2 linked regions of the Desulfitobacterium hafniense DCB-2 genome follow. The protein of the gene in region 1 binds, or shares a complex with, the protein of each later gene. Links are inferred from orthologs where the notes say so. Each region holds a gene or a part of one and is shown in the gene's direction. Other genes may lie near its edges. The genes, in order: accD and accC.

The links.
Region 2: the proteins of accD (region 1) and accC are in contact, whole or in part, in a solved structure (PDB 8UXZ), measured with the Escherichia coli proteins. The link is inferred for Desulfitobacterium hafniense DCB-2 from one-to-one orthologs.

Annotation. Positions count from the first base shown.
Region 1 is NC_011830.1:2,597,332-2,612,486, forward strand. What follows is about bases 7,402-10,308. They hold accD (acetyl-CoA carboxylase, carboxyltransferase subunit beta), read left to right. Parts: upstream 7,402-8,351; coding sequence 8,352-9,266; downstream 9,267-10,308. Other genes in these bases: DHAF_RS11940 (DNA polymerase III subunit alpha), read left to right, coding at 7,402-7,491; coaD (pantetheine-phosphate adenylyltransferase), read left to right, coding at 7,518-8,009; DHAF_RS11950 (putative signal transducing protein), read left to right, coding at 8,149-8,349; DHAF_RS11960 (acetyl-CoA carboxylase carboxyltransferase subunit alpha), read left to right, coding at 9,266-10,225. Also shown: DHAF_RS11920 (glycosyltransferase family 4 protein), read left to right, coding at 1-1,028; DHAF_RS11925 (metal-dependent hydrolase), read left to right, coding at 1,071-1,772; DHAF_RS11930 (alpha/beta-type small acid-soluble spore protein), read left to right, coding at 2,111-2,317; DHAF_RS11935 (DRTGG domain-containing protein), read left to right, coding at 2,454-3,767; more of DHAF_RS11940, read left to right, coding at 3,919-7,401; DHAF_RS11970 (hypothetical protein), read right to left, coding at 10,693-11,109; DHAF_RS11980 (hypothetical protein), read left to right, coding at 12,166-12,834; DHAF_RS11985 (antirestriction protein ArdA), read left to right, coding at 13,177-14,361; DHAF_RS11990 (hypothetical protein), read left to right, coding at 14,358-14,960; DHAF_RS11995 (hypothetical protein), read left to right, coding at 14,964-15,155.
Region 2 is NC_011830.1:3,737,268-3,752,325, reverse strand. What follows is about bases 12,249-15,058. They hold accC (acetyl-CoA carboxylase biotin carboxylase subunit), read left to right. Parts: upstream 12,249-12,885; coding sequence 12,886-14,232; downstream 14,233-15,058. Other genes in these bases: amaP (alkaline shock response membrane anchor protein AmaP), read left to right, coding at 14,785-15,058; DHAF_RS17495 (Asp23/Gls24 family envelope stress response protein), read left to right, coding at 14,323-14,721; accB (acetyl-CoA carboxylase biotin carboxyl carrier protein), read left to right, coding at 12,249-12,869. In the rest of the region: DHAF_RS17575 (PilN domain-containing protein), read left to right, coding at 1-1,131; DHAF_RS17570 (hypothetical protein), read left to right, coding at 1,124-1,627; DHAF_RS17565 (LysM peptidoglycan-binding domain-containing protein), read left to right, coding at 1,649-2,215; aroQ (type II 3-dehydroquinate dehydratase), read left to right, coding at 2,407-2,844; efp (elongation factor P), read left to right, coding at 2,993-3,550; DHAF_RS17550 (ribonuclease J), read left to right, coding at 3,644-5,302; spoIIIAA (stage III sporulation protein AA), read left to right, coding at 5,589-6,674; DHAF_RS17540 (stage III sporulation protein AB), read left to right, coding at 6,671-7,180; spoIIIAC (stage III sporulation protein AC), read left to right, coding at 7,199-7,396; spoIIIAD (stage III sporulation protein AD), read left to right, coding at 7,409-7,795; spoIIIAE (stage III sporulation protein AE), read left to right, coding at 7,805-8,974; spoIIIAF (stage III sporulation protein AF), read left to right, coding at 8,987-9,577; DHAF_RS17515 (hypothetical protein), read left to right, coding at 9,646-10,206; DHAF_RS17510 (SpoIIIAH-like family protein), read left to right, coding at 10,203-10,772; more of accB, read left to right, coding at 11,004-12,248. UniProt on the Escherichia coli protein: This protein is a component of the acetyl coenzyme A carboxylase complex; first, biotin carboxylase catalyzes the carboxylation of the carrier protein and then the transcarboxylase transfers the carboxyl group to form malonyl-CoA.

The DNA of each region.
Region 1 (15,155 bases):
TTGTTATTGCCTTAATCATTGCCGTTATCGCCACTCCCTTGTCCATGAAACTGGGGAGACGTTGGGGAGCCATCGATTACCCGGGAGGCCGCCGCGTACATAAGACCCCTATTCCCCGGATCGGCGGCATTGCTATCTATGCAGCCTTCTGGATTGCCGTGATCATTATGGGTATATGGGATAGGCAGATTTGGGGATTGTTTTTCGGCAGTACGATTATTGTTATCGTCGGGGTGGTGGACGATATATTTGACCTGCGCCCCATGGTGAAATTGGTATGGCAGATTATTGCGGCTGCCCTTTTGCTTTTCTTCGGTTTTTCCATGAGTCAGATTTCTCTTCCCATCATCGGGATGAAATTGGATTTTGCGTCCATTGGTTTAGGATGGCTTGGCTTAGTCTTAGCAGTTTTTTGGATTGTCGGACTGGTGAATACAGTGAATATTTCCGATGGTTTGGACGGTCTTGCCGCAGGGATCTGCTTTGAAGCTGCCCTGTTGCTCTGTTGGTCGGCCATCCGCATCAATGAAGTAACAGAAGCCCATCTGACCTTGGCTTTAGCCGGTGCGGCCTTAGGCTTTTTATTCTTTAATTTTCATCCGGCCCGGGTGTTTATGGGGGATTCCGGGAGTATGTTTCTGGGCTATATTATCGGCGGAATCTCGATTATGGGGTTGCTGAAAACAGCCACGGTCCTGGGCCTGGTGTTTCCTCTCCTTGTCTTAGGTATGCCCTTGACAGATATGACCTTTGCCATCATCCGCAGAAAATTGCGGGGCCATTCCATCGCCACGGCGGATCGGGGACATCTTCATCACCGCTTGTTGGATGCCGGCTTTAGCCAGCCTCAGGCTGTGCTGCTCCTTTACGCCATGAGCGGATGCTTTGGCATGGCGGCCGTATTAGGCGCCCTGGGCTCCTGGGTTTGGGCGGCCGCCCTTTTGAGCGCCGATTTTGCTCTCTTGGTGATCATTTTAATGCGTCGTACCGCCTTGCTCAGTGTCATGAGCCGGAAGCACAGCAAATAAGAATAATGAGTGTTGATGAGTTGCACTTAAGGAGTGGTAAAAATGGAAATTCGCTTTCACGGTCATGCTTGCTTCGAAATCATTGGGGAAAAGGGCAGAATACTGATTGATCCTTTCCTGAAGGGGAACCCGGCAGCCGATGTGGGGCCGGAACATTTCACTCACCTGGACGGGATTCTGGTTTCCCACGGGCATTCCGATCATTTAGGGGATGCCATCGAACTCTCACAAAAGACCGGAGCCCCTCTTATTTGTGTCTTTGAGCTGGCCCGTCTCTGTGCCAGGTATGGGGCGAAGACCCATGCCATGCATATCGGCGGCAAGCATACCTTTAACTTTGGCACGGTGCGTTTGACCCAAGCCCTGCACGGCTCGGTCTTTGAACCGCCGGGAGAAGAAGAATCCTTTACTTATGCCGGTATGGCCTGCGGATTTTTGATCCAGATGGATGGCAAGTGGATTTATCATGCGGGGGATACGGGGCTTTTCGGGGATATGGAGCTGATCGGACGGCGGCACCCCTTGGCAGCCGCCATGCTGCCCATTGGGGACAACTACACCATGGGGCAGGAGGAAGCGGTCTATGCCGCTACCCTCTTAAGGCCCAGTTATTTGATTCCCATGCATTATAATACCTTTCCGGTTATCCAGCAGGACCCTCAGGAGTTCATCGAGCTTTTAAAGAGAAAGTTCCCGGCCAGCAAAGGGGAGATTTTAGCCCCTGGCCAATCTCTGATCATTTAATCTTATCATTTAATTAATAATTGATAGAGTTATTGTTTTAATACCTGCCGTTTAGGTGGGTATTTTTTATGGGTGTTTCGGAGAAACTCTCTTTATACCTATCTATGCTTTAAATAAGCGATGGATAGATAACGCGGCTCATCGGACGCTGTTGCCGGTAAACACTCTGCGCCTGGCAAGTTTTGGATAAGGAGTTGATTCACAATGACACGAAGACCTTGTGCAGCTAATTGCTATTACTATGTTGAGGGTCGCTGTCGCCTAAAACAACAACCCATTGAGAAAAGGCACCTTTGTCCGTATTTCGAGGGACAAGGGATGAGCAGGGGGATGATTTGATGAAAGGTAAACATATTAAGCTGAAAAGAACAGATCCGCTGGAAGCGTTGAAAATGGAGATTGCCGCAGAATTAGGCCTTATCGATCAGGTTCGCTTAAAGGGCTGGCATTCACTTTCAGCAAAAGAGGCCGGAAAAATCGGGGGCTTAATGACCCAGCGCATCAAAAGCAGAAGCCAGCAGGAGAACGAGAATTCCCTGGATTAGCTTGGCTTTGAATTATATAACAGTTGCTGATTCGACAAAATATTTTTCAAAATAAAACCGGGAATATGCCTTTCAGACCACCGGATGTGGTATAATTGAGTCTGAAAATCGCTTGATAAAGTAGGGAGCGTTACGATTGAGTCAGACGAAACATCAACAAATTTTAAGTTTCATTGAAGGCCTTGCCGTAGGCAGCAAGGTCTCTGTCCGCTTTATTGCCAAAGAGCTTGATGTCAGCGAAGGAACCGCTTACCGGGCCATTAAAGAAGCAGAGAATAAAGGATATGTCCGTTCCATCCCCAAAGTGGGGACCATCCGTATTGAAGGAGCTAAGGAACGGCGCATTGAAGATTTAACCTTGCGTGAAGTCTCGCAAATTGCTGAAGGGATTGTGCTCTGCGGTTTTGAAAGTCTGGATAACTCGCCCAACAAGTTTTTGATTGCGGCGATGGAATTGGACGCCATGGAGAGATACTTAGAAGACAATTCTTTGTGTATCGTAGGGAATCGTCACGATGCCCAATTGCTTGCTTTGCAGAAAGGCTCCCCTCTGCTGATTACCGGAGGATTTGAACCCCAGGAGGATATCATCCAACTGGCTAAAGCCAATCATCTGGCTATTATTCAGACCCCTTATGATACCTTTGCCGTGACCACCATGATCAACCGGGCCCTTTATGATCGTTTGATTGAAAAAGAGCTTATTTTAGTTGAGGACATTATGGTCAAGGATGTGAATTATTTGACCACCCGTGCCACCGTAGGAGATTGGCACGAGCTTTCACAGCAAACCACCCACAGCCGCTTTCCCGTTGTGGACGAGGAGAATATCGTGGTCGGCATGATTACGGCCATCGATGTAGCCGGCGCCGAGATGAATACTTCCGTGGTGGAAGTGATGAATCCCAACCCTTATGTGGTGGGCAGGGAAGACTCCGTAACCCATATTTCCCGCATTATGCTTTGGGAAGGCTGGGAGATCGCCGCAGTGGTTGACCAAGGAGTGCTGATCGGCATTATCAGCTTGCAGGACGTCTTGGAAGCCTATCAGCAGATCCAGAAGCAGCCTCAGTTTGGTGAAACCGTGGATAATCTGATTTTAAGCGGTTTCCGTTATGTGGAGGACCCCGAGTACCTGACTATCGAGGGCGAGATTACCCGGTTTATGATCAATGAATTTGGTTCCGCCAGTCCCGGAGTTTTAGTGACCTTAATGAATATGGCCGGATACATTGCCCTGCGCAAGCAATACCGGCTGGATGCGATTACAGAGAATTTTACCTTCTATCAATTGCAGCCCATCCCCGTAGGGACGGAAGTCCGCATTACGGTCAAATTGCTGCTGGTGGCGAAAAAGCACTGCAATATTGAGATTGATGTCTATTCCAATAACCAGCTTTTGGCCAAAGCCCTGATGACCGCCAGAATGGGCGATAAAAAGGTTTCTTAGTTAATAGTTGAATTAAATAGGGGAAAAGGCCTTGAGTTATCAGGGTCTTTCTTTCATAATGGGGATAGTGTAATGACCCGCTCACATTTCGCCAAATGACTTGTCTGAAAGTGAACGTGTCATGACACTAGTACAAAAAGGAGGTCTGATTATGGGATTTGTTCACCTCCATGTCCATACGGAATACAGCCTTCTTGATGGGGCGGCCCGGATTGAGAAACTGGTGAAAAAAGCCGTCGAGCTGGGTATGCCCTCGGTGGCCATTACCGATCACGGTGTCATGTATGGTATTATTGATTTTTATAAAGCCTGCAAAAAGGCCGGCATTAAGCCCATTATTGGCTGTGAAGTTTATGTGGCCCCGCACCGGCGGACGGAGAAGGTGCCGGGACGGGATGACAACAACCGCCATCTTGTGCTGCTGGCTGAAAATGAAGAAGGGTACAAAAACCTCATTAAACTTGTCTCCATGGCTCATATCGAGGGCTTTTATTATAAACCCCGGGTGGACAAGGATATCCTGAGAAGGCACAGCCGGGGACTGATTGCCTTAAGTGCCTGCTTAGCGGGAGAAGTCTCGGAGTATCTCCTCAATAATCAGCTGGAGACAGCGGTAGAGAGTGCGTTGGAGTATGAAGAGATCTTCGGCAAAGGGAATTTCTTTTTGGAAGTCCAGGACCATGGCCTGGAGGAGCAGCAGCGGGTTAATACGGGAATGTTTGAGGTGCAGCGCCGAACAGGGATTCCCATGGTAGCCACCAACGATGTCCATTACGTCAACAAAGAGGATGCCTTTATCCAGGATGTGCTCATCTGCATTCAGACTGGAAAGAACCTTACCGATGCCAGCCGTATGAGCTTTTCCAGCGAGGAGTTTTTCTTGAAATCGGAAGCGGAGATGAATCTGCTGTTTGGCGAGCATCCGGAGATTCTGGAGAACACGGCCCGGATCGCGGAGCGCTGTCAGGTAGACTTTAAATTCGGGGACAATTATTTGCCGGTCTTTGAGGTTCCGGAAGGCTATACCCTGGATACCTATCTGAGAAAAAAATGCTATGAAGCTTTTCCGCTTTTTTACCCCAACCAAAGGACCGAAGAAAAAGAGCGGCTGGATTATGAATTAGGAGTCATCGCCCAAACCGGGTTCTCCGGCTATTTTCTGATCGTGGCGGACTTTTGTCAGTATGCCCGTCAAAATGGTATTGCCGTGGGGCCGGGCAGGGGATCTGCCGCCGCCAGTATGGTAGCTTATCTGATGGGGATTACCACTGTAGAACCGATGCAGCACGATCTGCTTTTTGAGCGGTTTTTAAATCCGGAGCGGATCAGCATGCCGGATATTGATATAGACTTTGACCCGGACGGCCGGGAGCGGGTGATCAACTATGTTATGGAAAAATACGGCGCCGATAAGGTCTGTCAGATCATTACCTTTGGAACCATGGGCGCCAAAGCGGCCATTCGTGATGTGGGCAGAGTGCTGGGAATTCCTCTGGCCCGGGTGGATAAAGTGGCCAAAGCGATCCCCAGTGACTTAGGTATGACCTTGGAGAAAGCCCTGGCTGTATCCCCCGATTTGGTGAAGCTCCTGGAAGAGGACGGGGAGATTAAGAAGCTCTATGAAATCGCCCGCTCCCTCGAAGGAATGCCTCGTCATGCTTCCACCCATGCCGCCGGTGTGGTGATCGCCAAGGATGCTCTGGATACCTATATCCCCTTGCAAAGGACTTCCGACGGAGGCTTCACCATGACCCAATTCCCCATGAAGACGGTGGAAGAAGTGGGCCTCCTTAAAATGGACTTCCTGGGGCTGCGCAACCTGACCATCATCCAGGAAACCTTAAAGCAAATTGAGGGGAATCGGGGGGAAGTGCTGGATCTGCAAAGCCTGCCCCTGGATGACAAGGCCACTTTTGACATGCTTTCCCTGGGCAACAGCACCGGTGTTTTCCAACTGGAAAGCGGGGGGATGCGCAATGTACTTAAAGAATTGAAACCATCCTGTTTTGAAGATATTATCGCGGTGGTCGCCCTGTTCCGTCCCGGCCCCATGGAGCAGATTCCAGAGTTTATCCGCCGCAAGCATGGGGGAAACGTCTCTTACCTGCATCCCCTGCTGGAGCCCATTCTCAGAAGCACCTATGGGGTGATCGTCTACCAGGAGCAGGTCATGCAGATTGCCCGGGATTTAGCAGGTTATTCCCTGGGACGCGCCGATCTGTTGAGGCGGGCTATGGGGAAAAAGAAAAAGGAGATCATGGAAGAAGAGCGGCAAAGCTTTATCTATGGTTTGCAGAGCCCCAGCGGCGAGGAGATTATTCCCGGTGCCCTAAAACTCGGCCTCACGGAAAAGGAAGCTGCGGAAATCTTTGACTTGATGGCCAAGTTTGCCGAATATGGCTTTAATAAAGGGCATGCCACAGCCTATGCCGTGATTTCTTATCAGACAGCTTACCTTAAAGCCAACTATCCGCTGGAGTTTAATGCGGCTTTAATCAGCACCGTGATGAGCTCGGCGGATAAGGTGTCCTTTTATATTCATGAAGCCCGGCAAAGCGGGATTGAAATTCTCCCTCCGGATGTTCAGTACAGTCAGGTGGGCTTCAGCATTGAAGGCCGGGGCATTCGCTTTGGCTTAGGGGCTATCCGCAATGTGGGGGTCAATGTGGTGGAGAAAATCATTGAGGCCCGTCAGGAAGGCCTTTTTGACTCCCTCTATGATTTCTGCATTCGTGTGGATGCCAAGGTCCTCAATAAGCGGGTCCTGGAAAGCCTCCTCAAAGCCGGAGCTTTCAGCTTGCTGTGTAAAAGGGCCCAAGGACTCTTAGCCTTGGATTCTATCCTGGAGATAGCCCAGCAGCGCCAAAGGGATAAAGAGAGCGGACAAATTTCCCTGTTCGATTTTGGGGACGACTTGGATGAAGGGATTGAACTCCCTGATGTCGAAGAATATTCTCCTCGAGAACTCCTGACGATGGAAAAGGAATATCTGGGTCTTTATCTCAGCGGCCATCCTCTGGAAAGTGTTCTTCCCAAGCTAAAGAATGCTGTCTCTGAGGATATTCTGACCTGTCTCGAAGGCGATGAGGAAAAGAAGGTCATCCTGGGGGGAATCGTCACCGGATACCGCACCACCGTGACCAAACGGGGGGAAATGATGGCCAGCTTTGTGCTGGAGGATTTAACCGGAACTATAGATGTTTTGGTGTTCCCGCGGATTTTTGCCCAAAGTGCCCGTTTGACGGAGGATCAGGTCGTGGTGGTGGAAGGAAGATACAACATCCGGGATGATGAACGCAAGATTTTTGCGGAGCGTATCACGGATCTGGAGAATGGGGCAGAGCGAACTAAACCGATAGGGTACAAGGACTACGAGAAAACTCAGACCCGGGAGAAAGCTCAGACTCGAACCCAGCCGCCAACTCAGCCCTCAACCCAGTCTCCCCCGAAGCTTAGTGCAGTACCTTCCGCGAAGCCCGGTGCAGTACCTGCCCGGAAGCTTTACTTAAGATTTCCTTACGAAGGGACGCCTCTTCTCGAAGAGGCCCTGCCGATCCTGCGTCATTATTCGGGAACCCATCCGGTGCTCTTCTATTTTGAGCAGGATAAAAAACTGATTCAAGGAAACCGGGAACTTTGGGTGAATGATTTGGAGGAATTGGTTCAGGCCTTGTCAAACATACTAGGGGAAAGCAATGTGGTATGGAAGGTCAATGCCATGTAAAAACGATGCGAAAAGGAGCAGGACAAGTGCGAATAGCAATTTATCCCGGAACTTTCGATCCCGTGACCAATGGGCATTTGGATATACTGAAAAGGGCGACGGAATTTTTCGATGAAGTGATCGTTGCCGTAGCTGTAGACAGCAATAAAACCACCCTTTTTTCCCTGGAAGAACGTATTCAGCTCCTGGAGACCGCTGCCGAGGAGCTGTCCCAGGTCAAAATCAGAGGCTTCGAGGGGCTGACTGTGGAGTTTGCCAGACAATGCGGAGCCAATGCCATCATCCGGGGCCTAAGAGCTATGCAGGATTTTGAATATGAATTCCAATTAGCCCTGATGAACAAAAAGCTGGCTGCGGATATTGAAACGATTTTCTTAATGACTCAGAGCGAATTCTCGTTTATCAGTTCCAGCTCGATTAAATGGGCCGCCAGCTTAAAGGGCAACATCAGTGAATTCGTCCCGCCCCATGTGGAAAGGGCTATTTACAGGAAATATCACCCAGAGATTGATGACTAAAGCACGGACAGGCTTTCTTGCAAGATGCTTTTCCCTGTGTTATTATGAAAAATATTATCTGGTCTTTAAATTAGTACCTATGGTACTTAATCTACAGAATAAAGGGTATGTTTCTCTTTTTGAACAAGGAGGATTTGCCATGTGGACCGTTATTTATATTGCGCCCAATAAAGCAATTGCCGAGAAGTATAAAAAAGCCCTTTCTGAAGAAGGAATGCTGGTTCAGCTTCGACCCATTGGCTCAGCTCATCTGGGGGATCACGCATCGGTGGAGATCCTGGTCCCTGAGTCAGAGGCGGAAGAAGCTCATGAAATTATTACTAGCTATATGGGGAGCTAGGTATGTTAAAAGATATATTTCGTAAAAAACGCAAATACGCAACTCTCAGTTCGCTGCCTCCGAAAAATTCGGAAGGGGGGCTGGCTTATTTCGACGAGCCCTCTCCGGAACAGGAATCCACCCGCAAAGAGCTCCCTGACGGTCTCTGGGTGAAATGTCCTAAATGCGGCGAAGCGCTGTTTAATAAGGATTTGGTGGAGAACCAAAGAGTCTGTCTGACCTGCAGTTATCATTTCCGCATCCCGGCCCGGGAGAGACTTGAACATCTGGTTGATCCGGGGAGTTTCGCAGAATGGGATCGGGAGCTTCAGACCACGAATCCGCTGAGCTTTCCCGATTATGAGGAAAAGCTGGCGGAAGCCTATCAGAAATCCGATGTTTCGGAATCCGTACTTACAGGCCAGGCCAGCATCGAAGGAATGCCGGTGGTTCTGGCTTTTAATGAGGGGAACTTCATGATGGGCAGTATGGGCTCTGTGACCGGAGAGAAGATTACCCGCGCTATTGAGCGGGCTATCGAACTGCGCTGTCCGGTGATTATTTTTTCCACCTCCGGCGGAGCACGCATGCAGGAGGGAATCCTCTCCTTGTACCAAATGGCTAAGACCAGCGCGGCCTTAGGGCGTTTGGCCGAGGAAGGGCTGCTCTATATTTCCGTATTGACCGATCCTACTTTCGGAGGAGTCACAGCCAGCTATGCCTCCTTAGGAGATATACATATCGCTGAACCGGGTGCACTGATCGGCTTTACAGGTCCCCGTGTCATCAAGCAAACCATGCGTAAAGAACTTCCGGAAGGTGCCCAGACTGCTGAATTCAATCAGAGCCACGGACAGATTGATTGTGTAGTGGAACGAGCAGAGATGAGAAAGGTTCTAGGACGTTTGCTGCGTTATCATCAGGAAGGGGCAGTTTAATGGCTCAACATTTTGATTTTGAAAAGCCAATTCTTGAGCTTGAACAGAAGATCGCGGAGCTGCAGGAATTCTCCAAAGAGAAGGATATCAATCTTTCGCCGGAAATCTCCAAGCTCATGCGCAGACTGGTACGATTAAGAAAAGAAATTTACGGCAACCTGGAACCTTGGCAAAAGGTTCAGATTGCCCGCCATATGGAACGACCGAATTTTTACGATTATGCCCCTCTGCTTTTTGAGGATTTTATGGAGTTCAAAGGGGATCGTCTCTTTGCCGACGACAAGGCTATCGTCGGCGGTATCGCCATCTTTCAAGGGATTCCCGTCACGGTGGTTTCCCATATCAAAGGGAGAGGGACTAAGGAGAATATTCAGCGAAACTTTGGCATGCCCCATCCGGAAGGATACCGGAAGGCTCTCCGCCTGATGGATCAGGCGGAAAAATTCCACCGCCCCATCCTCACCTTTATCGATACTCCCGGTGCGGCTTGTGATCTTGAAGCGGAGGAACGGGGGCAGGGGGAAGCCATTGCCCGCTGCTTACAGGCCATGGCTGGGTACAGCGTTCCGATTATTTGCACCGTGATCGGGGAGGGAGGCAGCGGCGGCGCCTTGGCCTTAGGTGTGGGGAACAAGGTCTTGCTGCTGGAGAATTCCTTCTACTCGGTCATTGCTCCGGAAAGCTGTGCGTCAATTCTCTGGAAGGATCCGGGCAAAGCGAAGGAAGCGGCTTCCGCTTTAAAATTCACCGCCCAGGATCTCCTGGAGCTGGGAATCGCCGACGGCATTATCAAGGAACCCCTGGGAGGAGCCCACCGGAGTGTGGAGCGGACCGCCGAGGAAATGAAGAAAACCATTGCCGAAGCCCTGGCGGAACTTCGAGAACTCCCACCGGATGAGCTGCGAACTATGCGTTATGAAAAACTTATGAACTACGGAGAATTTGAAGAGAAGGCTTGACACATTTTCAAATTCTATGCTATTATATCTAAGTCACCTGTTGCCGAGGTGACCTGCTCAGGCAGTATGCGAGTGTGGCGGAACAGGCAGACGCGACGGTCTCAAAAACCGTTATCTTTACGGATGTGTCGGTTCGACTCCGACCACTCGCACCAATCGAAAAGCCAATCCCTGCAGACATTGCAGGGATTTTTTATTTCTTCGATATTCGAAATAATAAAAATTAGGTGGAACAAAAGTGGAACATTTGATTTAAGCTGAGGTCAGCCCTTTGGGGTTGGCCTTTTTTAGTTTACTTCGCTTTTGGCTTCGCTTTGCTTTTTCGCCATTATCCATTTTAGGGCTTGGATCTCGCCGGCTCTGGCGCCAATTTCTAAGGCTAACGTCACAGCGCCTCTAGCCTCTCTTACAAAGCAAATGCCAGTTCTTTATGATCTGGCATTTTTACCGTCTTTGAAGATGATTTCCTAGAGATATTGAGAAACTTCTGGCTCAGGCTGAGAATCAAGTTGTTCAGGTTCAGGTGGCTGAGGAATTTTACTCTTGAGTGCCCCTATGAATTTTCTCCAATGGAGAGAAGCATCGACAATCTCGAATAGAAGAATCTTTACATCGTCAGGGTTATTTGCCGGATGATAACTGATAGAGAAATCGCGATTTCTTGTTCCATGCTTCTTCTTAATTTCGATGGAAACTATCTGATCGTAAAAGAGGTATTTGGGAGTTTTATCTTTCCCTATTCGTAAAGTGATAGAAAGCCTTTGTTCTGCATCATCTTGTGTAAGTCTAACACTGCTATTATCATCAAAGTCGCTGATTCCCTGAACATACATGAAGTTACAGGCAAGGTTCCCATACCAATCCCTGCTTCCAAATACAGGCAATTCAATCCCTCCGATCTGTATTACTTTTACCAAAATTATACTCAAATCATAAGGCTATTGTTACAGATAATTCATGATTGAGGCTTCATAAGCTTTGATTATCGCTTTTGCTGATTTCATTAAAAATAATGAAATAGGCGGAATACAATATGAGTGATTTACCCTGCTCCGGCGAGGTTTCAACATAAGGACAAGGTCATCAACGTGGAGCAAATCCTCAGGGTTAGCGAGGAGAAGCTGGCCGGGAACCCGATGAAAATCTACTCGTGTCAGAGCGACATTGACGGAAAGCTAAGGCGGTATGATTTGAAGTTTGAACTACAAACCTGTAAATGGTTTCTTTATAGGATGTGAAACCCCCGGGGACAATAATTCCCGGGGCTGTTTTTATCGGTCCTTATAGGATTATGTGAATTCCTATTGCGGCCACCTCCTATTTAAATATAAAAGGAATTTCTTCTGGCAAGAAGATAATCCCTGCTTTTCGACAAATGGTTACATATGTCGGTAATAAAGAGCATGACCCTATTGAGGCATCATTATGAAAAAGTGAAACAATCGATTCAAAGGTATCCCTAAATTAACGTTTACATCCCCAACACTGAAATTATAAAACCCTTGTAATCACTGCGTTTCACTGATAAACTTAACTATACCAAACGCATTGGATAGGTTTCAAAAACCGTTATCTTTACGGATGTGTCGGTTCGACTCCGACCACTCGCACCAAAAAGACAAGGCGAAAATGATTTATTGGCTGTAAAGCCAGTAAATCCGTGCCTTTCGAGGGCTTCCACTATAAAAAGTGGAAGCCCTTTTTCCGTAGATTTATGAGGGGTAATGCTTCACCCTGACAGGACTCAAACTCACAAGTAGAACAATAAATCGTAGCGCCCTTTTTGAGAGGGCTGTCAAAGATAAAAGGGCGCTACCCAAAACCCGCACAACCCAACAAACCGAAACTGCAAAAGGGCGCTGATTTTAACGGCTTGATTAAGAGCCAATGAAGTCAGCGCCCTTTTTGCATTTCAACATCAGAACAAGGAGGAAATTCATATGGTCAAAGACTTTTTCAAAGAGCTCTCCCGCGTCCTTTCCAAACATGATATTGAAACTGCTCCGCCAGAAAGAAACGCACTGCCAATCCTGATAAATGGCCGTTCCGCCTGCCATGTGGAACCCAGCGGGTATATGTGCATCTTCCCTGGTGACATTCGCTCTCCCGAAGCAAGCGAGTTATATCATAAGGTGGCGCCCTTTTCCATGGAGGTTCGTGAATACCTGACTGCGATAGAAAGGGCACCGCTTTTGGAGGCTGAGGCGTTGGACGAAGATTTTCGGCTGCTGGCAGAGTTCAACGGTACTGTCTTGGCTGGCCGAGAAACTGAATACGGATATATGTTTGTCACATGGCAGCGGGATTATAAAGGCACTGGCGTAGAGGACGGAGAATATTATCTGGACGGTTATGCGGCCGCAAAAGCGGACTTTGCCATCCGCTCCGGCTTGGTTGAAAAACAGCGCCTTTTTTCCGATGCCCAGCTTCTTGATATTTACCAGGGCATCAACGATACCTTCGATGCCGGGTACGACCTGACACCGACGGATCAGAAGAACCTGATTGGCATTCAGAGCCAGATCGAGGGCTTACTGCCGGATATCCGAGAGCAGATCGCATCACTCCAGCGGGTCAATATGGAGGCTGCTCAAGAACAATCAATGTAAGCAGCGCCCTTTTTTATATCAGTCAATAACAGAGAAAAACTACACTCAAGGGCCGGAGAACCGGGGCGTAAAAACGTCTCCATTCTCCGGCTCTTTTTGCGTTTTGGAAAGGAGAACTATGCTCATACGATACAAGAAAAATAAGCGAAGTGCCTGTTACGATTCAGACACTCTCGTGATAGGCGGCAGGATACCGCCAGCCGAGCGGCCCTGCGGTCCGTTCAAAAGCTGTGGTAACTGCCCTTATCCCTCCCATGGATTTATGTGCTACAGCTCCGAAGGAGATTGCCTCAGAACCGATATGGAGAAACTCCATCGAAAAAACAGACGGGAGGAAAGCAAATGTTAAAGCTGCAACTGCGAAAGCACGATGCCCCCTCCTACCGGACCACCGTCGTTGAATTTCCTGCCGTTGAACCGGATTTACAGAAAGAGATGGAGAAAATCGGAGTCGGCATTACAACCGAAAAGCTGTGTTTGGTTGATTCCGTGCAGGGTGACAATGGCAGCTTGCAGGCATTGGCGGGGACACTGGTCAATGCCGATGAGGTTCAGTATCTTGCCAAAAGAATGGACAGCTTTGATAAAAATGAACTGCATACCTTCTATGCTGTTGCGGAGCATGAGAAGCTGTCCGAGGTTAAAGACCTCATCAACCTCACCTTCAACCTTCACTGCTATGCGCTCATCTCTGAGTTTTCCGATGTTTCCGCCATCGGGCGGAGGTATGAACTCTGCCGTCAAACGGCGCTCTCATTAAATGAGCTGGAGAGCACGACCTATGCCTCCATCGGAAGAAGGCTCATTGGCCATTACAAAGGCGCTGTCACTTCCTATGGTGTGTTATATCCTACCGGAAACACTCCTGAACAGGCATATAACGGGGAGCAGTTTCCGGAATACCACTGGCGGGATGATGCTGTGGCGACCGTTACCCTGGAATACGGCGAATCCCACAGCAACGCCAAACACGAATATCTCTATTTCCCCTGCTGGGAGATAGAGATAGAGAAAGCAGTAAATCGGTTGGGTGCGTATACCCCTTGTGATTGCCGCACTGATCTGAGCTTTGAGGGAATGAGCGGAGAGCTATACCAGCTCTTCACAGAGGAACATCCATTGTCCGCGCATCTGCATACACTGAACAGCCTTGCAAGGTGCTATACAGGGTTTGACGAGCAGACTCGGAATGCTTTTCACGCTGTCCTTGAGATGATACAGCCCAAAACCCCGAAGGAAGCAGTTTTGATTGCGGACAATTTCTATGAGTTCACGGTTGTGCCTGGGATTAAAACCCCAATGGAATATGGCAGATACATGATCATCGACTCCGGCCGCTACGAATTTGATGCGAATCTGGAGGAATACATTGATTTCAAAAGGTACGGGGAACACCGCATCCAAATAGAAAATGGCAGCTTCACAGAATACGGCTATATTGCCTATTGGGGATGCACCCCCGCCGTGGAGGAACTGCTCCGCCAAGAGGATTCGCAGAGCATGGGAATTGGAGGAATGCAGCTATGATTACACTTCATTTGACTCGTGCCGATGACTATGCAGGCGTGTATCTGCCCCTGCCGGCCACACCCGCAGAAATTGGCGAGGCGTGGGCCGAATTGGATCATATCAGCGGGGACGTCGCATCTACCCGAATTGTAGGGGCTATCAGCAACGTATGGGGCATCGGGCAATATCTGAAGAATGCAGACGTAAACACTTCCGGACAATTTGAAAAGCTGAATCGGATCGCTGAACTCACCGGCAGCTTAGACCGCCACCAATGCCATATCTTTGAAGGAGCCTTGAATGCCGAGTCCGTGAATAGCCTGGATGATGTTATCGCCATCGGAGAACGGCTGGAGCAATACCTATTGCTCTCCGGGGTGAATACCGACCGCGAGCTGGGAGCCTACCTCGTGGAAACGGGTGTGATGCCCTTTGAAGATAGCGTCCAGCCCTATTTGGACTATGCGAAAATCGGTATCGAGTATTACTCCAATCATGGCGGCGCTTATGCGACCGGAGGCTATGTACTCAGGCGGGAAAGCGCAGAGCAGGCACTACTGGATATCGCTGATTCTTCCCAAAACAGGCAGACGCCCGGCGGCATGGAGATGGGATAAATCATGGAAACGGATTTAACAAAACGGATCAAAGCCCTCACCCATCACTACCGGCCAAAGCTGAACACTGAAAAAAGAACCATCCGATGGGCGGACGAGGTCTGGACGCCCACGGGAATCGTGGACAGCATCCGCTTTGAGGACTACTACGAGGATGAGGAATACCTCTGCAGGCTTCTGGATGGGGAGCGGTTT
Region 2 (15,058 bases), 1.1 Mb from region 1 along the record:
GAAGAAGAGATTCCTATTCCTGAAGAAGAATTGGTTTATGATTACTTTCTTGAAGAGGAAAAAGGGCCGTCGCGGAGATTGAGGGTGATTTTATCCGGGATAAGGAATTCAGTTTTATCTCCAGTCATTTTTTGTTTCCGGAAAGCAGGCTTTGAAATTAACAAGGTATGTTTTTCCCAACTGGCTTGGGGGAGGGTATTGGGCTTTGGTCCCGAGGGAAATACTCTGTTTCTTCGGGAAGATGAAGGGCAGATTCAATATATTTTCTATAAGGGAGGGATACCTGAGATAATTCGCAGCTTTCCCGCCACCCTTCAATATTTCGGTGAGGAAGAATGGAAGCATGAGATTCATCGGATGCTGCTCTATCTTTCTTCACCCCATGACCAAGCAGAGCTTATGAGAATCCTGTGGAGTCAGGACAGGGTGGCTGAAAAAACAGGGAAAAGAATAGGAGAATACATTAAGGGTGTACGAGGAAAAGTTCCGGTCTTACAAGGAGTGGATGAGGCCTTTTATGCCTTTTGGGGTTCGCAGCCTTTAAATGCTTTGGCAGCTTATGCCCCGGAAAAATACCTTGCTGTATTGGGGCTGGCCCTTGAAGATGAGAAACTAGGGCAGAATAATTTTTGGAGAACAGAGAATCTAAAGAAAAAGAAGCAACGCATTACGTGGGGAATCGCAGGACTTATATTGCTTGTAAATATATATGGTTTGAGGATGCTTGTATCCACCCAACAGACCCTTGATACCTTGCGGGTTGAGGCTCAACGACTAAGTGAAATAACCGCCAACCAAACTTGGGAGAGGGAGAAGGAAACAGCCCTAAAGCAAACATGGGATAGGATTATCGGGAATCCCACTGCGGTTGGGCAGGAGATAAGGGAATTAACAGCCTATGCACCTGAGGGGATTTACCTTGAACGAATTGAGATTAAAGGCCGGACTTTGTTAATCCAGGGCCTTGCTACGGAATCACTGGAGGTTCAAAGAATGTTTCAGCAACTTAAAGCCTTAGGGTGGAGGAAGGTCCAATTGGCCAAATATCAAACGGCAGGGGATTCATTAGAGGATTCATTTAGGGAGGGAATGCCGATTCAATTCGTTTTGAAGGCTGAAGAAGATGATTAAAACGAAAGAAAGCTTAAGAAGACAATTTCCCAAGCTCGGCTATAGTGCCCTGATAACTCTGGTGATTTTGCTCTGCTTAATCGGGGGGACATTGGTTTTTCGCCGACAAGAGGTTGGAGCTCTTCGCCAAGAGATAAAACATGGGGAAGGACTCATCCTGCAGAACCCGGCAAAGGAGGCGGCTTCAGACCTCTGGCTGATGGATGATTTGCTTCTGGTCATGGATGAATGTATTAGGATATTTAGGGAAGAAAATTTAGCTGTTCGTTCGTATCACCTTGAAGGGATTTTTGAGGGGGAGGTTAATCCTTCTTTTCTCTATTTCGCCTTAATTCGTTTACAAGTACAAGGAACGTGGTCAGGGATCGAGAGGGGATTAACCCGTATTGAAGGCATATCTGAAGGTGGTATTTATGTGGAAGAAGCAGTTTTAGAAAAGAATGAGGGAGAAATTCTGCTAAAGATATTTTTCTTTGAACCTGACAATCTCTCCTGACCATAAGATGGGTAAGAGGGGGTGGACCCTGTGGAAGATTATGTGATTCAACCGGGAGATACCTTTTACCAGCTTGCCCAAAGATGGGGAGGAACCTGTGAGGAGTGGAGCCTGGCGAATCCGGGCTTGAACCCGGATTATCTGCAGATCGGTCAAAAGGTTTACCTGCCCAGAACGGTGAATCCCGGGGGAAATGAGCATTATGCCGTCATTACACCACAGCAGGGGGTAGGGTATGCGGGGGATCATCTTGATGAAGTGGAGATGGAAGTCGAGGGAGTAAAGTTCAGAATCAAACGGATAGGGGAAAGCAGAATTCCTCATGAAATTCATCTCACCGTGCCGAGAACCGAAATACGTAAGATTCAGCCTTGCGGTATTTATGGTCCTAGCGAAGTACAGATTATGTTAAGCAATGTTAATATCATTCATTCTCCCCGCCTGATGAGCGACCGGCCTCGTATTGAAGCCCAGAATGGTGGTACAACCCAGGGCAATCAGGGGAATGCTCAGCAGAATAATGCACCGGAGCTTTCTCAAGTCAGGGAGCTGTACTCCGACGTGCGCCAGGATCGGCCTGTTTTTTAGCTGTTCGGACTACCAGCTTAATTCTCCCAATATATCCTTTTCTCTTAGGAATAAAATCTCATATCAATCGTAGGGAAAGACCACCGTAGAGGGCTAATCTCTACGTTTTTTTTGTCGTGACCACTGGTGGAAAAAACGAAATTATGATAAAATTTTGGGGTGCATGACGTGCTGTTAAGGAAGTGGATACGATGGGAAAGATTTGGGTCCTTCATGGCCCTAATTTGAATTTGCTAGGACGGCGTGAACCGGACAAGTATGGGACTCAGACTCTCGACGAAATTAACAACGAACTTCTACATAAGGCTTATACTGCAGGAATCCCTATACAGGTGGAGCAGACCAATTTCGAAGGGGAGTTAATTCAGTGGATTCACAGTATGGGACCGGATGACTTTTTGATTATTAATCCTGGAGCATGGACTCATTACAGCTATGCTGTTCGGGATGCCATAACCAGCGTTCAGGTGCCGGCTATTGAGGTCCATTTATCCAATATCCATGCCCGGGAAGAATTCCGGAAAACCTCAGTCATTGCTCCTGTCTGCTGTGGGCAAATTTCCGGCTTAGGTGGAAAAAGCTATAGCTTAGCTTTGGATTATGCCCTGGAGGCCTTGACACAGAAGTGAAGAAAGTTCATTATATAGGAAGCTTGCTTGTTCACAAGCTTAGCTGACTTATCCTCTGTGTGGATATAGGAAACTTTCTTTCAGTGGTAAATTTGGTTCGATTGGGATAAGCTAAACAGCATAAAAATGAATATTTAGGAGGATAATTATGATTTCATCCAATGAATTTAAGACAGGTTTAACAATTGAAGTGGATAACGATGTGTATACAATTATTGAGTTTCAGCACGTTAAGCCCGGTAAAGGCGCGGCTTTCGTGAGAACGAAATTAAAGAATGTCAAAACCGGCGGCATCATTGAGCGGAAGTTTAATGCAGGTGAAAAGGTGCCTAAGGCTCATGTGGAGCGTCGTGAAATGCAATATCTTTATAAAGATGGGGATCATTTTGTGGCTATGGATAATGAGACCTATGAGCAAACCTCTTTGACCGAGGCTCAAATCGGGGATGGAGTTAAATATCTCAAAGAGAATATGAATTTGGGTATCCTCTTCTTCAACGGCACCGTCATTGGCGTCGATCTTCCCAACACCGTCATTCTTGAGGTTGCCCATACCGAACCTGGTGTGCGCGGCGATACAGCGACAGGCGGTTCTAAGCCGGCCACCTTGGAGACCGGCGCCGTGGTTCAAGTTCCCTTCTTTGTTAACGAAGGGGAAAAATTAATCATCGATACCCGTACAGGAAACTACGTCCAAAGGGCTTAAAGATAGCACATCTGCATATATTCCCGAATCATAATGCCTCCTTTAGGGAAACCTTTTGTTAGAAAAGGTGTACCAGAGGGGGTTTTTTATTGTATGAAATTGAGCATTATTCCTTTAGGGGGAACCGGTGAAATCGGCAAAAATCTTTTGGTTTTTGAATATGGGGACTCCATTATTGTTATTGACGGCGGGGTCAAATTTCCAGATGATGAACTGTTAGGAATTGATCTTGTCATACCGGATATTACTTATCTGGAGAAACGCAAACACAAAATTCAGGGTATTTTCATTACTCATGGCCACGAAGATCATATTGGTGGTCTGCCTTTCCTTCTGCCTAAATTAGAAGCTCCTGTTTACGGCACGAAATTAACCATGGGTTTGGTACGGGCTAAGCTGAGGGAACGGGGCGGTTACCCGGAAAATTTATTGAGAGTCATTGATCCTGGGGAGCCTGTTAAAGCAAAGGACTTCCAGGTTGAAGCATTTAGGGTGACTCACAGTATCCCGGATGCTGTAGGTTATGGAATTCTGACTCCCCTGGGGCGGGTGATCTACACCGGAGATTTTAAAGTGGATTATACTCCTATTGATGGTCAGGAGATGGATTTGGGAAGATTGGCAGCCTGGGGTCAGGAAGGGGTGTTGGCTTTGCTCTGTGATTCGACCAATGCAGAGCGCAGCGGCTCCACCATATCCGAGAAGGTGGTGGGGAAAACTCTGATGGATGCTTTTTCCAGGGCCGAGGGAAAAATAATCATGGCTACCTTTGCTTCCAATGTCCACCGCATTCAACAAGCACTTGAGGCAGCGGCTCTTCTTAAACGGAAGGTATGTGTGGTCGGCCGCAGTATGGAAGCGGTTGTGGCTACTGCCAGAGAATTAGGCTATCTGCACCTTCCTGATCCGGATATGCTGATTGAGACCAGTTCGGTGAATGATATATCCCCTTCCCGTTTGCTTATCCTTACCACGGGCAGCCAGGGAGAGCCTTTGGCTGCTTTGACACGGATGGCTACCGGAAGTCACCGTCAAGTGAATGTTTCAGCAGGAGATACTGTCGTTATCTCAGCCACACCTGTTCCAGGCAATGAAAAACTGATCGGGAGAACGATTAATCATCTGTTCCAGATTGGAGCCGATGTCATTACCAAGGATATGGGACTGGTTCATGTTTCCGGCCATGCCAATCAAGAAGAGATTAAGCTCATCATCCGCTTAACCCGGCCGAAATTTTTAATTCCTCACCATGGTGAAGTAAGACATCAAATGGCTTTCCGCAAGATCGGCAATCTTATGGGGTATGATGATAAAAAAATTGCTATCACTCAAATTGGCACCCGTGTTCTTCTCGATACGGATAAGATGGAATGTGCTGAACGGGTAGAATCCGGCAGCGTCTTTGTGGACGGATTGGGAATTGGTGATGTGGGGCAAATCGTCCTGAGAGATCGCCAGCAGTTATCCCAGGATGGGGTAGTGGTGGTGGTAGCGGCACTTAGCAAAGGATCTCCCACCACTTTAGTGTCGGGGCCGGATATTATCTCCCGGGGCTTTACTTTTATGAAGGAAGCAGAGGAACTGGTGGAAGGGGCGAAGAAAGTCGTCGCAGCCAGTATCGAAACTCAGATCAACAAAGAACGCTGGGAATGGGGGGTTCTCCGCGGGTCCATCCATGAATCCCTAAGCCAGTACCTTTGGGATAAAACCCGCAGAAGGCCTATGATTTTGCCGGTGTTGCTGCAGTTTTGAATCAAAGGGAATCAAGGGACAGGTACGATTATTCATTAGAATTAAGCAGTTGTTGTGATAAGTAAGAGACTCGATAAGCTTAAATGGGCGGTCGGGTCTCTTTTAACTTTTTTTCATCCTTCATTGGTGTCGCCTGAGCGGCGGCATGGTCGGCTATCTGAAAAATGGGACCTGTCCCCTTGATTCACCTTTGATTCCCATGGACAAGTTTTTTGGCGGGAAGCAAGAAAAGCATGTCTAAAACTTTAGGCACAGACATACCTTTTTAACAAAGGGGGACAATGCCGTGTCGCTGCGCTATACTTTACATCCCATAAACCCCAATCCCGAACTTAAACCCAAAACCAAACCCCTGGCTGTTTCTATAAATCAGGGAAAAGTGGCAGGGAAGAATCCCTCAGAGGATTTTGGACGTTGGTTTGGCAGCAATCTGGCAGGCATTTTTCTGCAGATTCAGGATATAGCTCTCAAAGATATAGAAGAAATCCGCTTGCGCATTGAGCGGCCCCTTTTGATCCTGGGACATCATCGAGAGCTGTTTATTGATGAACAAGGTCGGACTGTTGCGGCGGAAAAGGGGTACCGGGTTCAGCGTGAAGATGTTTTACAGGCCTTGGAGCGGATGACCCAAAGTTCTCTCTATGCTGCCGAAGAGGAAATGAAGCAGGGGTTTATCACTTTGCCTGGGGGGCACCGGGTTGGAATTACAGGTGAAGCCATCATGAAACAGGGGGAAGTGCAGACTCTGAAGCATATTTCAGCTTTAAATATCCGCCTGGCCAAAGCTGTCGAAGGCAAAGCAGAGCTCATTTTACCCAAGCTTTTAACAAAGGAAGGGACTCTGCATCATACCTTAATTCTTTCACCGCCGCGGGCAGGAAAGACCACTTTGCTGAGGGATTTAATCCGCAGGCTCAGCGATGGCAGCCCTGCACTTAACCTGCCGGGTCAGACCGTAGGGGTGGTGGATGAACGGAGGGAATTGGCCGGTATGTGGCAGGGGATTCCTGCCTATAACTTAGGGTGCCGTACCGATATTCTGGATGGTTGTCCGAAACGGATGGGGATCAATATGCTCATCCGCTCCATGGCTCCTCAGGTGGTGGCGGTGGATGAGCTGGGACATCCTGAAGATGTGGAGGCCGTCCTGGATGCTTTGAGGACGGGGGTGAAGATTCTCAGCACCGCCCACGCAGCCACTATGAGCGAAGCATTGAGGCGTCCCACCTTAAAAGCATTGTTTGAATTCGGGGTTTTTGAACGGGTGGTGGTGCTCAGTCGCCGCCAGGGGCCCGGAACTGTTGAAGAGATTATCGTTTTGGCTCCGACGGATAGAGTTCATAAAGAGATGGTAAGGGGGGATGCTCTTTGATTTGGGTAGGTGCTCTCTTAATGATTATAGGTTGTGGCAGTCTGGGGCTTTATAGTGCCGCACGCATCCGTAAAAGACCGGTGGAATTGCGGGAGTGCCTGACGGCTCTGACCCTTCTTGATACGGAGATTTTTTGGGGAAATACTCCACTGCCGGAAGCCTTTTCAATTCTAAGGGATAGAACCGATGGAGCATGGTCCGGCTTTTTTGCCGAATTGTCAGAGCGGTTGCATAAGGGTGAAGGGGCCTATGGTGCTTGGAACGAGACCATTGAACAGCAAAAGAAGAATTTTTGCTTAAAAACTGAGGATTGGCAGGTGATAAAAGACGTAGGCAAAGGTCTGGGACGCTCTGATCGCCAAGAACAGCATAAGCAAATCGAGTTGGTCAAACAACAAGTTTCCCTTGTCAAAGAACATGCAGCCCAATGGTCTGAGAAACAAGCCAAGATGTGGTCCTATCTCGGGTTTTTGGGAGGAGCCGCTGTAGTTCTTTTCTTAATTTAGGCAGATGAGGTGGAGATTATGGATTTTTATATGGTGATGAAAATAGCGGGAATCGGGCTCCTTGTGGGAGTTCTCGTCATGGTTCTGGAACAGGCTAATCGCAAGGATATTGCTCAACTTACCGTATTGGCAGGGGTTGTGGTCGTTCTTTATATTGTCGTTCAGGCTGTGGCTGACCTATTCAGTCTTGTACGCAGTGTATTTCAGATCTATTAGGGAGGTCTGAATGTGGAAATATGGCAGATTGTAGGAATTGCTTTAGTGGTTGCCATTATCGGGGTGGTTCTAAAAGAAGTGCGCAAAGAAATTGCCCTTCAACTGACCATACTGACCGGAGTTATTATCTTTACCCTGATTCTGGACAAAATCAAAATCATCATCGATTTACTGCAGAACCTTGCGGATCAGGCGAATATCAGCTCTTACTATTTAATTATAGTTTTGAAAATTGTGGGAGTCGCTTACCTGGCTGAATTTGGTGCTGATATCTGCAGGGATGCGGGAGAAAAAGCTCTCGCGACTAAAATTGAGATCGCCGCCAAGGTGGGGGTTTTAGTTCTGGCGATTCCTATTATCGTAGCGATACTGGAGTCCGTTATGCGACTTGTGCCGTGAGGTGAAACAATGCAGCGAGTGATAATTATCTTTCTTTTCTTTTTTTTCATAGGAAATGGGACAACTCCCTCCTTGGTTTATGGAGCGGAGGAAATGTCAGAGCCGACCGCAGATCTAGCTGCTCAAGTGGATCTGACAGAAGTCCGCGGGTTCCTGGAGCAAATTGATCGGGATGTTCAGGAGTCTTTGCCTAATTTTTCTCTGGCAAAATTCTTTGATGACCTTCGTCAAGGCAATATCAATCTTCACCCTGTGGAGATCGGTAAAACACTCCTCGCCTTATTGGGAAAAGAAATTCTCGAGAGTGCTCCCTTAATCGGAAAGCTCTTGATTTTAGCCGTATTGACTGCCGTTCTCCAGCAGCTTCAGTCCGCATTCAGCGGTGAGGTAGGGAAAATGGCCCAGATCCTTGCCTATCTGGTGCTGATGGGGATTGCCCTGGCCACCTTCCAAATAGCCATGAACCTAGCCTCCGATTCCATTCAAACCATGACGGGATTCATGCAGACCCTGCTTCCGGTCATGATGACTATGCTGGTGGCTATGGGGAATCTGACCACTGCGGCCTTATTTAAGCCCATCGTCTTGGGCAGTTTGACCTTTTTGGCGACCTTAATCAAAACCGTAGCCTTACCCTTGTTTTTTTTGGCAGCAGTTCTCAAGCTGTTTAACCATATTTCCAGTGAATTCAAGCTCAGCAGACTGGCGGGACTTCTGGAGTTTACCGGAAAATTGAGCTTGGGTATCATTTTAACCGTTTTTATTGGGGTCATGGCCGTGCAAGGGGTCACTGGAGGTGTGGCTGATGGGGTCGTTCTGCGTACTGCAAAATACTCTGCAGACCTGATTCCTGTGGTGGGTAAATTCTTTAAAGATGCGGTGGAATTGGTGGTCACTTCAGGACTCTTATTAAAAAATGCTTTAGGGATTGTGGCCATTATCGCTTTAGCCTTGATTTGTTTAGGTCCGGTGGTCAAGCTGGTCGCCATGATTCTGGTTTTCAAAATCTCTTCGGCTTTGATTGAGCCTCTGGGACAAAAGGAGTTAGCGGACACCCTTCAGGAAATGTCCAAGAGTTTGATTTTTATCTTTGCCTCGGTAGCCTCTGTAGCCATTATGTTCTTTATGGCTATTGCCGTGGTGGTGGGGTCCGGTAATTTAACTGTCATGCTGCGATAGGGAGGTGAGGTTTTGGAGAGTTTACAAACCCTTGTACGCAATTTAGCTATTATCTTGCTTCTAGCCAGCTTTCTGGAGATGCTGCTTCCTAATAAGTCCATGAAGGGCTTTGTCAAACTGGTGATGGGGTTGTTCGTCATCTCGGCCATCCTTACTCCCCTTACCACCTTATTGGGAATGACCGTGGAGAGTGCAATCCCGGCTTGGACGGAAAGCTCTGCCCAGGAATTGGCGGTTCTTGCCCCGGGGGAAGTGGGAGAAGCCATTAGCACCAATGCAGTCCAGGAGCAGTATAAAGCAATCGTTGTCAGCCAGATTAAAGCCTTAACTGTTGGCATGGAAGGAATTAAAGAGCTTCAGGTGAATGTGGACTTGGCGGAAGGCTCAAGCGGATTGACGAACATACCCCGAATCGACCGGATTATGATTCATTTGGATGCCGAGGAGCAGGGAGTTCAGCCTATTGAAGACATCGTGATTGACTTAAACGAACCCAAGCCGATCCAGAAGCAGGTATTGTCGGCAACAGCTCTGGAAATCAGGGATAAAGTAGCTCTTTTTATGCAGATGCCCAGGGAGCAGATCATTATAACGGAAGGGTAAATTTCATGATGCTGACGGCAGTGTCAGCAAATGAAAACAGTGAACCAGAAAGTAAGGAGGAATAGCTCATGAATCTTTTTAAAGATATCCAGCCTAAAATCTTAATCCCTGCAGTGCTCGTAGTGGCTGCAGTATGTATGCTGCTCTATAGCAAAGGCGGGGGCAGCGCCCCTGTGGTGCCTATGAATCAGGCAGTGGAGAACCGGGATACCGTTGAGGTCACCCGAATCAGCACTCTGGAAAAAGAAATGGAAAAGAAATTGGTGCAGAATCTTCAGCAGATGTCAGGGGTTGGCAGTGTTCAGGTATCCGTAACCTTATCCTCCAGCCTGCGCTCTGATTATGCCACCAACGGCAGTGTGACCAAGAAAACAACCAAAGAGTCTGATAAAAGCGGCGGAACACGGGAGTCCACAGAAGTCACTGAAAACAATCAGCTGGTGATGCCCAACGGGGCCAGCCAACCGGTCATTGTCATGGAAGAACGTCCTAATGTGGCAGGGGTTCTGATCATCGCCGAGGGGGCCAGTGACCCCAATGTTCGGGAAAATATTCATAATGCCGTACGAACCTTATTAGATATTTCTTCCGATAAGATCAATGTTCAGCCCATGGGAGGGGTACTATGAAAGTCATGACTTTGAAGCGGTGGGGGGATTTGAAGAAGGGGCAAAAATGGGTGCTGGTGGGTTCTGTTATTGTCGCATTGCTGGTGCTGTACGCCTTTTGGCAGCTGGTTTTTGGTGATGAGCCCCTTAGTCAGCCTACTCATGAAAGTATGCCGGTCCAGGTACAACCGGAAGGTCAGAGTATTTATTTTTCTGCGGAGGTGGTCAAGCCCTTACCCCAGGGAGGAGACTATTTTGTCAATTATCGGCTGCAGCGGGAAGCCTCCCGGCAGGAGGCCAAAACTATGCTGGCTCCCCTTTTAGATTCCAATGTGGTCAAGACAAGGGAAGAAGCCCAGGAAAAATGGTTGCAGTTGAGTCATAAGATTCAAAAGGAAGAAGAAATAGAGAATCTCCTTAAAATCAGCGGAATTAAGGATGCCATAGCTGATTTGGGGAATAATGAAGTTGCAGTCATCGTCTATGCCCCCAACCTGGAAGGGACAGAGATCAAGGTGATTCAAGATATTGTGTTTCGTGTTACCAATACCGCCAAAGAACAAGTCCGCATAGCCTATCGTTATTAACAGCAAAAAGATTCTGCGCATGACTGACATGAGAGTTTTCTGAAATAAAGTGTGCAGAATCTTTTCGATTTACTTATAGATCCGATCTCGAAGGTTATACTGTATACTTTGGCGTGATATTGTATACTTGACGCTGTTTCGTTGAAAAAATTTTACCAGTTTCATATAATAAAACATAAACGGAATTTTAGACAGAGAGCGTGATAGGGTATTAGAGAGGGGTTGTACTGGATGAAACCGGTGAAAATTACGGATACGACACTGCGTGATGCTCATCAAAGCCTTTGGGCTACGCGGATGAGAACAGAAGATATGCTTCCTATCCTGACCGAATTGGATCAAGTGGGATACCATTCCCTTGAGGTCTGGGGCGGAGCGACCTTTGATGTGTGCCTGCGTTTTCTGGGGGAAGATCCCTGGGAACGATTAAGAACCATCAAACAGCATGTCAAGAAAACCCCACTGCAGATGTTGCTGAGAGGTCAATCCTTAGTGGGCTATCAGCATTATCCTGATGATGTGGTTCGTGAATTTGTCCAGCTTAGTGTAAAAAATGGAATTGATATTATCCGCATTTTCGATGCGTTAAATGATGTCCGCAATATGATCGTTCCTATGGAAGCGGCTAAAGCAGCCGGAGCCCACGTTCAGGCTTCCGTGGTCTATACTATCAGTCCTGTGCATACTTTGGAGCATTATGTGGAAACGGCTAAAGAACTTGTGGCTTTAGGCGCTGACTCTATTTGTATTAAGGATATGGCGGGTCTCTTAACCCCACAGCGCGGGTATAAATTGGTAAGAATGCTTAAAGAAGAATTGGGAGTCATGATCCAGCTGCATACCCATTATATTGGTGGTATGGGAACCATTGCCTATGTGAAAGCTGCCGAAGCCGGTGTGGATGTCATCGACACAGCCAGTGTTCCCTTAGCTTTCGGTGCCAGTCAGCCGCCGGTAGAGCTTGTGGTACGGGCACTTCAGGAGTTTGAATTCGCTCCGGAGATGAATATTCCCCAGCTCTTTTCCATCGCTAATTATTTTGAAGAACTCCGCAAGAGCAGAGGCTTTGAACGGGGAATCACCCGTATTTCCGATATGCGGGTTTTTGAACATCAAGTGCCTGGGGGAATGATCTCCAATCTCGTATCCCAACTGGAAGAACAAAAAGCCCTGAATCGGATTAATGAAGTGCTTGACGAGATACCCAGTGTTAGGGCAGAATTGGGTTATCCACCTTTGGTAACGCCAACCAGCCAAATCGTGGGGACTCAAGCTGTATTGAATGTGTTGAGCGGGGCAAGATATAAATTAGTGCCTGCCGAGGTGAAAGCCTATGTCCGTGGGCTTTACGGCAAACCGCCCGCACCCGTCGATCCCGAGATTCAGAAGCTGATCATCGGCGATGAAGAAGTCCTCACTATTCGTCCTGCGGACAAATTAGAACCTGGTCTTAAAAAGGCGGAACAGGAAAGCAAAGAGTTTGCCTTATCCCGTGAAGATGTCTTGAGTTATGCCCTGTTTCCACAGGTGGCTAAAAAGTTCTTTATTGAAAGAGAGAAGGGGATCACGGTCGCTGCGAAAAGCCCGTCCGTCCCAGTTGCGAAGGAGGATTCCAAAATGGATTTAAAAGAAATTAAAGAGCTTATTAAACTTATTGGTGACACAGATATCACCGAGTTGAACCTTGAAAGTGAAGGAGTAAAGGTCTCCATTAAAAAGGGCAGCATGCCCGTACCAGCCATGGCGCTGCCTGTCATGGGAGGAACCGCTGAAGCTGCTGTTCAGCCTGCACCGGCGGCAGTCAGTGCACCGGTTAAAGTTGTCCAGGAACCGCAAAGCCCTGCTGAGGCTCCTAAGAAAAATCTGCAGTACATCAAGGCCCCTATGGTGGGAACCTTCTATCGTTCACCGGCACCGGATGCTCCATCCTTTGTGGAGCGGGGGCAGATGGTGAAAGAGTCCCAAACGGTATGCATCATTGAAGCGATGAAACTCATGAATGAGATAGAAGCAGAAATCAGTGGACGCATCGTGGAAATTTTGGTTGAAAACGGCCAGCCGGTGGAGTTCGGTCAACCTTTGTTTGCAGTTGAATAATGAGGAGATAGGCAGCATGTTTAAAAAGGTATTAATAGCCAATCGGGGAGAAATTGCCTTACGGATCATCAGAGCCTGCCGGGAGATGGACATTGAGACCGTGGCCGTCTTTTCCGAGGCGGATCGGGATGCCCTGCATGTCCGGGAAGCGGATCAGGCCGTCTGTATCGGTCCCCATCCTTCGACTAAGAGTTATTTAAATATCCCCAATATCATCAGCGCTGCTGAGTTAACCGGTGTGGATGCTATTCACCCCGGTTATGGGTTCTTATCGGAGAATGCACGGTTCGCCGAGATTTGTGAGTCCTGTGGTATAACCTTTATCGGTCCCTCGCCGCGAGCCATTGAAACCATGGGGGATAAGGCCACGGCGCGCAAGACTATGATCGAGGCGGGAGTTCCGGTGGTTCCCGGGTCCAAAGAAGTGCTCACCGATGTGGAATCCGCCTCAGTTCTGGCCAAGGAGATTGGCTACCCCGTCATGATCAAAGCCTCAGCAGGAGGCGGGGGTAAAGGGATGCGCATTGCCCAAAACCCCAAAGAGCTGGCTAAATCTATTCAAGCTGCCCAAAGCGAGGCTCAGGCTGCTTTTGGCAATTCGGAGATTTATCTGGAGAAGTACGTGGAGGAACCTCGTCATATCGAGTTTCAAATTTTAGCGGATAAACACGGCAATGTGATCCATCTCGGAGAGCGGGACTGCTCCCTGCAAAGAAGAAATCAGAAATTGCTGGAGGAGGCTCCTTCCAGCGCCCTTACCCCTGAACTGCGTAAAGCTATGGGAGAAGCTGCAGTAAAGGCTGCCAAGGCCGCTGATTATTCCAGTGCCGGAACCATCGAATTTCTTTTAGATAAGCATGGGCATTACTATTTTATTGAGATGAATACGCGTATTCAGGTGGAGCACCCGGTGACAGAGTTTGTAACAGGAATTGATCTGCTGAAGGCTCAGATTCGCGTTGCTGCGGGAGAGCCTTTGGGGATTGAACAGGAAGATGTGCAAATTCGCGGCTGGGCTATGGAGTGCCGCATCAATGCTGAGAACTCGGAAAAGAACTTTATGCCCTCTCCGGGAACCATTGAGTTCTATCACCCGCCCGGCGGTCCCGGGGTTCGGGTGGACAGTGCCGCTTATCAAGGCTACACCATCCCTCCCTATTATGATTCCATGATCGGCAAATTGATCGTCTGGGGTGCTGACCGGGAAGAAGCGATCCAAAGAATGAAGCGTGCTTTGGAAGAGTTTTATATTGAAGGAGTACACACCACCATTCCCTTCCATCTTAAAGTACTGGATAATGCCTTTTTCCGCCGTGGGGAAGTCTATACTAACTTTATCCAAAGGCGGATTTTAGGGGAATAGATAGTACATTCACCTTTGCCAGCATGGTCTTCTTTTGTTATAATGACAAAAGATACTTATGGATTAATATGTGGATGATGAGGTGAAACTATGGAAAAACCAGACATAGAAAATGCACTGGGAACGATAAAGATTGCTGATGAAGTCGTAGAAATCATTGCCGGCCTGGCCGCTTCCCAAGTGGAAGGTGTAGCCGGTATGAGCGGCGGCCTGGTGGGAGATATTGCCCAGATGCTTGGTCGTGGCAAGAACCTCTCCAAGGGGGTTAAGGTTGAAGTTGGGGAACAGGAAGCTGCTGTGAATCTTTATCTCGTTGTGGAATACGGTGTGTCGATACCTGAGGTGTCGTTAAAGGTTCAAGAAGCCGTGAAAGAGGCTATTGAAAGTATGACGGGCCTTCTGGTCGTCGAAACCAACGTTCATGTCCAGGGGGTTAATTTTCGTCCAGTTCCTGAGATTAAAGATGAAGAGCTTGCTCGGTTAAAATAAGCGAACGGATTTACCCCCCCTGGTGGACCAGGGGGGGTAAACAAATATAAGGTGGTGACCGGTTTGTTAGGGTATAGTGTTGGTGCCTTATTGGTAGTGATAGGGGGATGTATTCTAGCCATAAGTACGGGGTGGGAACTCCCTTATGAACTTTTACTGGCTGGATTGGATTGGTTAAGGACGAATACTTGGGAAAGCTTAGTCATAGCCATCTTGATCATGATCCTGGGGATATTACCCTTCTTAAAGCCGCGCAAAAGCATAGATCACACTTTTCGGACAGTTTCCCAGTTAGGTGAAGTGCGGGTTACCATTGATGCTATTGGGGATCTTATTG